One region of the Heyndrickxia acidicola genome, then DNA from elsewhere that is predicted to be linked to it. Evidence: riboswitches for the same ligand, from Rfam matches in the RefSeq annotation. Region 1 holds a riboswitch; the other holds the start of a gene.
What was found. A riboswitch is a leader RNA that binds a small molecule or an ion and turns the genes downstream of it on or off. The one in region 1 is predicted to bind glycine.
Positions count from the first base shown of each region.

Region 1 (3,554 bases):
GCAATTTTCTTATTTCGATCCCAATATTGTCATTTAAGTTCAAAGTCGGTCCCTCCGGAGAATAGTTGATTAAACAACGTTGATTCATCAACAATAGGATATTTAAATCTCAATGTCAATTGATCTTGATTAAATACCTTTTAATAATTGGGACCATAGAACATCCTATAATTTTTAGAGCTTATTGAAAAATAGGTACCTAAAGGTAAGAAGTATGTCTTAAAGAGCATGTCATGCAGCACAATCCTCAAAACGTTAATTTATGGGTAATTAGATGGCTCTCAATCATTTTTTGTTGGAGGTCTTTTTTATGTCTGAAAACTGCTCTTGAGGAAATTTTAACCATCTAGCAGCTGCTTGCTTAGCAGTTGTCGAGCCGACTGCCAATGGTATTGGAGGAGATGCCTTTGCTCTTGTGTGGATAAAAGGAGAGCTTCACGGTATAAATGCCAGCGGTCCTTCTCCAAAGGCTATATCCATTGAAGCAGTTAAAGAAAGAGGCTTCAAGGAAATGCCAAAGCATGGACTTATACCAGTAACAGTTCCCGGTGCTCCCTCCGCATGGGCTGCGTTGTCAAAACTTTTGGCAGGCTACCGCTTTTGGAAGTGCAAAAGCCAGCAATTGTATATTCTGAAAATGGTTATCTCCTACCCCAAATATTGGGGGCATGCCTATGAGGTTTTTAAAAAGAAATTTATAGGTGACGAATATAAAGGTTGGTTTGATACAATTGCCCCTCTAGGGAAGGCACCTGTCAGTGGTGAAATGTGGAGCTCAAAAGATCATGCAAGCACGCTCCGCTCGATGGGGGAAACATTGCAGAGAGTTTTTACCTTGGTGAATTAGCTAGAAAAATCGTCAGCTTTTCCAAACAGTATAAAGGATTTTTATCTGCCGACGACTTAGCTCAATATCATCCTGAGTGGGTCCAGCCTATTTCCGTTAACTACCGTGGCTATGATGTAAAACAAAGCAATTCACCAAAGGGGACTATTTTCTCAATTTCATTTATTTAAGTTTCAAAGGCTTTGAAATAGTCCAAACATGATAGTATAGAAAAAAGCTTAAAGGAGGATTACCATGAAAAAAAGTATCTTCTCTGCAGCTGGATGTGCACTAGCACTTGGACTGATTGCAGCGCCTGCTGCACATGCTTCAACTGCCCAGCCAAAAGAAAAAATGTCTGTTCATCACCCTGCCAGCAGTGCAGTCATCACGGCCATGGACGTAAAAAATATCAGCAAAAAAGCCCTGTCACCTAAGGGAAGTAGTCGTACAGCATTCCTTAACCATATTAATCAATATATCGATAATACGGATACCAATTTTCAGGAAATCGTACCAAAAATAGATGAATTTTACTCAAACACTGCTTCTGCTAAAAAGGAATTGGGTTTTTATAAGTCCACATTGAAAAAACTTAAAGCTAATTCTCATCAGCTGACAGGCTATAAAAATCAGCTGGACCAAGTTTCAAAGCAATCCGGCCAAAAAGTATATTTAGCGCCGTTTTATAATGAAATCAGCAATTTACAGTCCAGTATTGTATATGAAACGAAAAAATTAAATCATACTCATGCTAATTTTGTCCCTACTTACTCATCAGGTAATAATGCTTAAGCAGAAGGATAGATCATCATACGTAAAAAGAGCTTCCGGTCGGGAGCTTTTTTTGTAGGAAAGAAATGATGATATACACTGTTAAAAAAGCATCTTTTAATGTAATAATAGATCCATTTTCTTCTATTAACCCCAATCTCCTTTCCTTGACCTATAAATCTGCCATTGATATAATGAGGAAACTATCAGTGAAGAGTATAAATGCAAGATTGCATTTATACAGAACAATCAAATATTGAATAGCTATGATTGCTGGGGATAAAACTCCAGCAGGAGCAGTTTCTGGAGAGACCGCAATAGTGGCGGCGCCGAAGGGTTCACAATCTCAGGCAGAAGGACAGAAGTATAATGAGTGTTATTTATTATTCTTTGAAGAGTAATAGAATTGTATTTGTTATATGGACATCTAAAAGAGATTGGAGAACTGCTCCGATCTCTTTTTATTTTGGCTTTGCTATGAATAAAGCCTGTAGTACAAAGAGAAATATACAAACGGGGGTAATTTGGGATGGCACAGGATGAACTTAAAAGAGAGCTGAAAACAAGACACATACAATTGATCGCCATTGGAGGCACCATTGGTACGGGGTTATTTTTGGGCTCGGGCAAAGCGATACAATTGGCCGGCCCTTCTATTTTGTTCGCTTATTTAATTGTCGGAATTGCGCTGTTTTTTGTGATGAGAGCTTTAGGAGAATTGCTTTTATCCAATGCGGGGTATCAGTCCTTTACCGATTTTGCCGCAGAGTATATTGGCCCCTGGGCAGGTTTTGTAACAGGGTGGACCTATTGGTTTTGCTGGATTATGACGGCAATGGCTGACATCATTGCGGTGGGTGTATATGTGCGTTATTGGTTCAATATCCCGCAATGGATTCCGGCATTAATCTGTTTACTGGTTTTATTGTTAGTAAATTTGTTGACTGTTAAGCTTTTTGGAGAACTGGAATTTTGGTTTGCAATTATTAAAGTGGTCACCATTCTGGCGTTAATCATCATTGGGGTTATTTTGCTTGTGATGGGGTTTCATACAGATACAGGAACGGTTTCGGTAAAAAACCTTTGGGGTCATGGCGGATTCTTCCCGCATGGGGTATCCGGCTTTATGTTCTCTTTTCAAATGGTCGTTTTTGCGTTTGTTGGAGTGGAATTAATAGGGGTATCAGCTGCAGAAACAGCCAATCCAGAGAGGAACATTCCATCTGCAATCAATAAAATTCCGTTGAGAATTCTATTTTTCTATGTAGGAGCTCTATTTATCATTCTCTGTATTAATCCATGGAATCAATTAATTGAGTCAAGCAGTCCTTTTGTCAAAACTTTTACCCTTGTAGGGATTCCAGTTGCAGCTGGAATCATTAACTTTGTAGTCTTAACATCTGCGGCATCTGCCTTTAACAGCGGTTTATTTTCGACAAGCAGAATTTTATATAATCTAAGCAGACAAAATGATGGACCGCGAAGCCTTTCGAAATTGAATAAAAGCCATGTGCCCGGCAGAGCATTGCTGACATCGGCCATTGTTCTCTCAGGCGGAGCTCTATTGAGCAAGTTAATTCCAGGACAGGCTTTCAGCATTGTCACTACGATTAGTGCAATATGTTTTATCTGGGTGTGGGGGATTATCTTAATTTCGCATATCCGATATTCAAAGCTGCGGCCGGATTTAAGAAAAAAATCAATTTTTAAAGCACCGTTAACTCCTTTTATTAATTATGTTATTCTTGCGTTATTTGTTTTTATATTAATCATCATGTTATTTGCTGAAGCTACACGCTTAGCGGTGATGCTGACACCGATATGGTTTGTGCTGTTAATTGTCTTGTATTTATATAGAAATAAAGCAATTAAACAATTAAAAGATAATCATAAGCCCATTGTTTAAACATACTGGACCTGTTGTTTTATCTCTATTTCTCTAGTTTGCCCGAAC
Region 1 covers NZ_KV440953.1:2,967,829-2,971,382, reverse strand. Annotated here, with positions in the region: gene A5N88_RS13905 (MarR family winged helix-turn-helix transcriptional regulator) at 1-43, opposite strand, end outside; gene A5N88_RS13900 (gamma-glutamyltransferase) at 392-847, shown strand; gene A5N88_RS26160 (gamma-glutamyltransferase) at 769-1,017, shown strand; gene A5N88_RS13895 (hypothetical protein) at 1,082-1,621, shown strand; glycine riboswitch at 1,894-1,972, shown strand; gene A5N88_RS13890 (amino acid permease) at 2,130-3,506, shown strand.

Region 2 (3,554 bases), 2.6 Mb from region 1:
CGCAGTGTGGACCACCATAGGCAGCCGGAATACCAAAAACCTGTGCGTCGCCAACTACAATGTCGGCACCAAGCTTTCCAGGAGGCGTAAGCGCACCTAATGCAAGAGGATTGCTGGACACGACCATCAGCGACTTCATTTCATGTACAATCGGTTCTAAATCCTTTAACCTTTCTATTTGTCCAAAGAAGTTAGGATATTGGACAACCACTGCCGCCACATTTTCATCCATTAATTCTTTTAATGCATGGATATCCGTTAAGCCGTTTTGATGGGGTATCTCAATTACTTCAATGCCCTGGCCCTTTGCATATGTAAAGAGAACATCTCTTGATTCAGGATGAACTGTCTTCGATACAAGCACCTTTTTTTTGCGTGTATGGCCGCATGAAAGCATTGCTGCTTCAGCTAACGCTGTTCCGCCGTCGTACATGGAGGAATTGGCCACGTCCATCCCGGTAAGTTCACAAATCATGGTTTGAAACTCAAAAATGGCCTGCAATTCACCTTGAGAAATCTCAGGCTGATATGGTGTATAAGCAGTATAGAATTCAGATCTGGAAATAACGTGATCCACAATCGTTGGAATGTAATGATCATATACACCTGCCCCTAAAAAAGAAGCATGGCTTTTTAGGTCTGCATTTTTAGAAGCAAGCTTAGACAGTTCTTTTAATAATGAAGTTTCGGATTTTGCCGGTTTAATATTGTATTGCCCTTTAAAGCGGACTTTTTCCGGAATATCACTAAACAATTCATCAACAGATGAAACCCCTATTGTTTTTAGCATCTCGTTTTGGTCTTGTTCTGTCATTGGTAAGTAACGATGCTTTGCCATACGTGAATTCTCTCCCATCCTACTGTTTTACTATTTTATAAAATGGTGTTGATATAACGGCTGCTTTCAGACGTTTCCCGCGTATTTCCACCTCGAGCTGGCTGCCAATTTCACTATACTCTGCTTTTACAAGAGCAAGCCCAATGCTTTTCTCAAGAGTTGGAGACTGGGTGCCTGTTGTCACCTCGCCGATCTCCTGACCATTTGCAAAGACTTTATATCCATGTCGTGGAATTCCGCGTTCCAGCATTTCAATCCCCACAAGCTTCCTTGGCACTCCATTTTCTTTCTGGCTTTTAAGTGCTTCTTTTCCAATAAAGTCACTGTCTTTATCCAATTTCACAGCAAAGCCAATTTTTGCTTCCAGCGGACTGATATCTTTGGATAGTTCCTGCCCATAAAGTGCGAGAGTTGCTTCAAAGCGAAGCGTATCCCTTGCGCCCAGGCCGCAAGGAAGAATTCCTTCTTCTTCTCCGGCAGCAAGCAGTGCCTTCCATAAATGGACTGCATCACCTGACTGGGAATAGATCTCAAACCCGTCTTCTCCGGTATAGCCTGTCCGGGAAACCAGGGCAACAGCTCCATCCACATTTACTTTTTCTTTGAATTTAAAGGGCTTGATTTCAGATAAATCCGTGTCTTTGACAAGCTTTTGAAGGATACGCTCAGCCTTTGGACCCTGTATAGCTAACTGCGAGATTTCAGCTGAGATATTTGTCAGGATGACATCTCCTTCAATATGCTGTTTTAACCACTCAAAGTCTTTTTCAATATTAGAAGCATTTACAACTAATAAATAATCCTGGTCCTTGCACTTGTAAACAAGTAAATCATCTACCGTTCCGCCGTTTTCATAGCACATCGCCGTATATTGCGCCCCGCCATCGGATAGCTTGGAAACATCATTTGTCAGCATCTTCTGTAAAAATGACAGACTGTCTGCACCCTTTACCGTAAATTCTCCCATGTGTGATACATCGAATAAGCCGGCATTTGACCTTACTGCCTGATGCTCCTGTTTAATGCTTGAAAATTGAACAGGCAATTCCCATCCTCCAAAGTCAATGGTTTTTCCGCCATATTCCTTGTAGACTTCAAATAGTGGTGTCCTTTTTAATTCTTCCACCGAGCTTCCCCCTGTCGCATCCCGTATTGTTTGTGTTTGGTTCAATTATCAAACCTGTGTTTAGCTGACATCTAAAGCTGCATTTGTTTTAAAATTTAGACATAAAAAAAGACAGAATAACCCCTAAGTGTTTTCTGTTCTCTGTCCTGGCACCTGAAAGTTTACCAAAAGGTTTTCCTCGTGGGTGGCTTTCTTTCATAAGAAAGCTCTCTCCAGAGCTGCGTCCGACATGTGTCTTTTTGCCTGAGAGATTCACAACCATGTTGCTTGCTCCTTCGGCGCTGCATACGCAGTCTCTCCCCATGTCATCATTCGCCTATATTTAATTTAATAATGGGCATACTGATAAAAAACACTAGCAAGAAAGTCTTTTGATATGTCCTTTATTTATAAGCTTTAAAACTATTTTCATCCTATCATTAAACATCTATTTTTAGCAATCTTTTTTTAAACTTTTCATAAAATTTCTACCTAATTTTCGCCGAAAAACCGAATGTTTTTCATCAAAAAACCATAAACATTCGTTTATTTTTAAAAAAGGAGAGTCTCAGCATGGATATTAGCATTAATTTTGACCAATCCTGGGGAGAAGAGTTATTACAGCGCTTTCAAAACGATGGTCCATGGGGCAATTGGGAGCTTTATAAACTGGCCATTGAAATGGAAAAGCACCATATTATTCCAGAATTCGAGGGATTGCAGGCTCCAAAGCATTTATCCGGCCTCAAACCCCTTCCCCATCAGCTGGAGGTCGCCAAACAGGTAGTCGAAAATATGAATGGGAAAGCCATTCTTGCAGATGAGGTGGGCCTCGGTAAAACGATTGAAGCTGGCTTAATTTTAAAGGAATATATGATTCGCGGACTCGTTAAAAAAGTATTAATTTTAGTTCCCGCTTCTCTTGTTTCCCAATGGGCATTTGAATTAAATACAAAATTTTATATTCCCGCAATAGCCCAGAAAAAAAGCTATGTCTGGGAACAGTGCGATTGTGTGGTGTCCTCTATTGACACTGCCAAGAGAAGCCCTCACCGAGAAATCATTTATGAACAAAATTACGATCTTGTAATTATTGATGAAGCCCATAAGCTAAAAAACCATAAAACTAAAAACTACGAATTCGTTCAAAATCTTAAAAAGAAATTTTGTTTATTGTTAACCGCTACTCCAATTCAAAACCGTATCGATGAGATTTTCCATCTTGTTTCCTTATTAAAACCCGGCCACCTTGGAAATGAATCCTTTTTTATGGATAAATACAAAAAAGGAGACCGTTCGATTAATGAGGATGAACATTTACGTCACTTGGTAAATAAAGTCATGATTCGAAATCGCAGGGCTGATACCGGGATAGAATGGACAAAACGCCATGTACAGACGGTGCTGATTGACTTTTCTAAAGAGGAAAGGGCGCTTTATGATGCCCTGCAAATCCTCCGTGATTCGGAAAGCCCAGCAGCAAATGCAGGTTTTTCATTAATGACCCTCCAAAGAGAAGCCTGCTCAAGCAGAGAAGCTGTCTACTATACTTTAAAAAATATGTTAAAGAAACAGGAAGCACCCTCTCCTGCTTATGAAGAGAAAATTGCC
Region 2 covers NZ_KV440953.1:356,480-360,033, reverse strand. Annotated here, with positions in the region: gene gcvPA (aminomethyl-transferring glycine dehydrogenase subunit GcvPA) at 1-838, opposite strand, end outside; gene gcvT (glycine cleavage system aminomethyltransferase GcvT) at 858-1,964, opposite strand; glycine riboswitch at 2,104-2,182, opposite strand; glycine riboswitch at 2,186-2,276, opposite strand; gene A5N88_RS01615 (DEAD/DEAH box helicase) at 2,517-3,554, shown strand, end outside.
Region 2: linked by a shared signal. The riboswitch ahead of gcvT (glycine cleavage system aminomethyltransferase GcvT) and the one ahead of A5N88_RS13890 (amino acid permease) in region 1 are both predicted to bind glycine.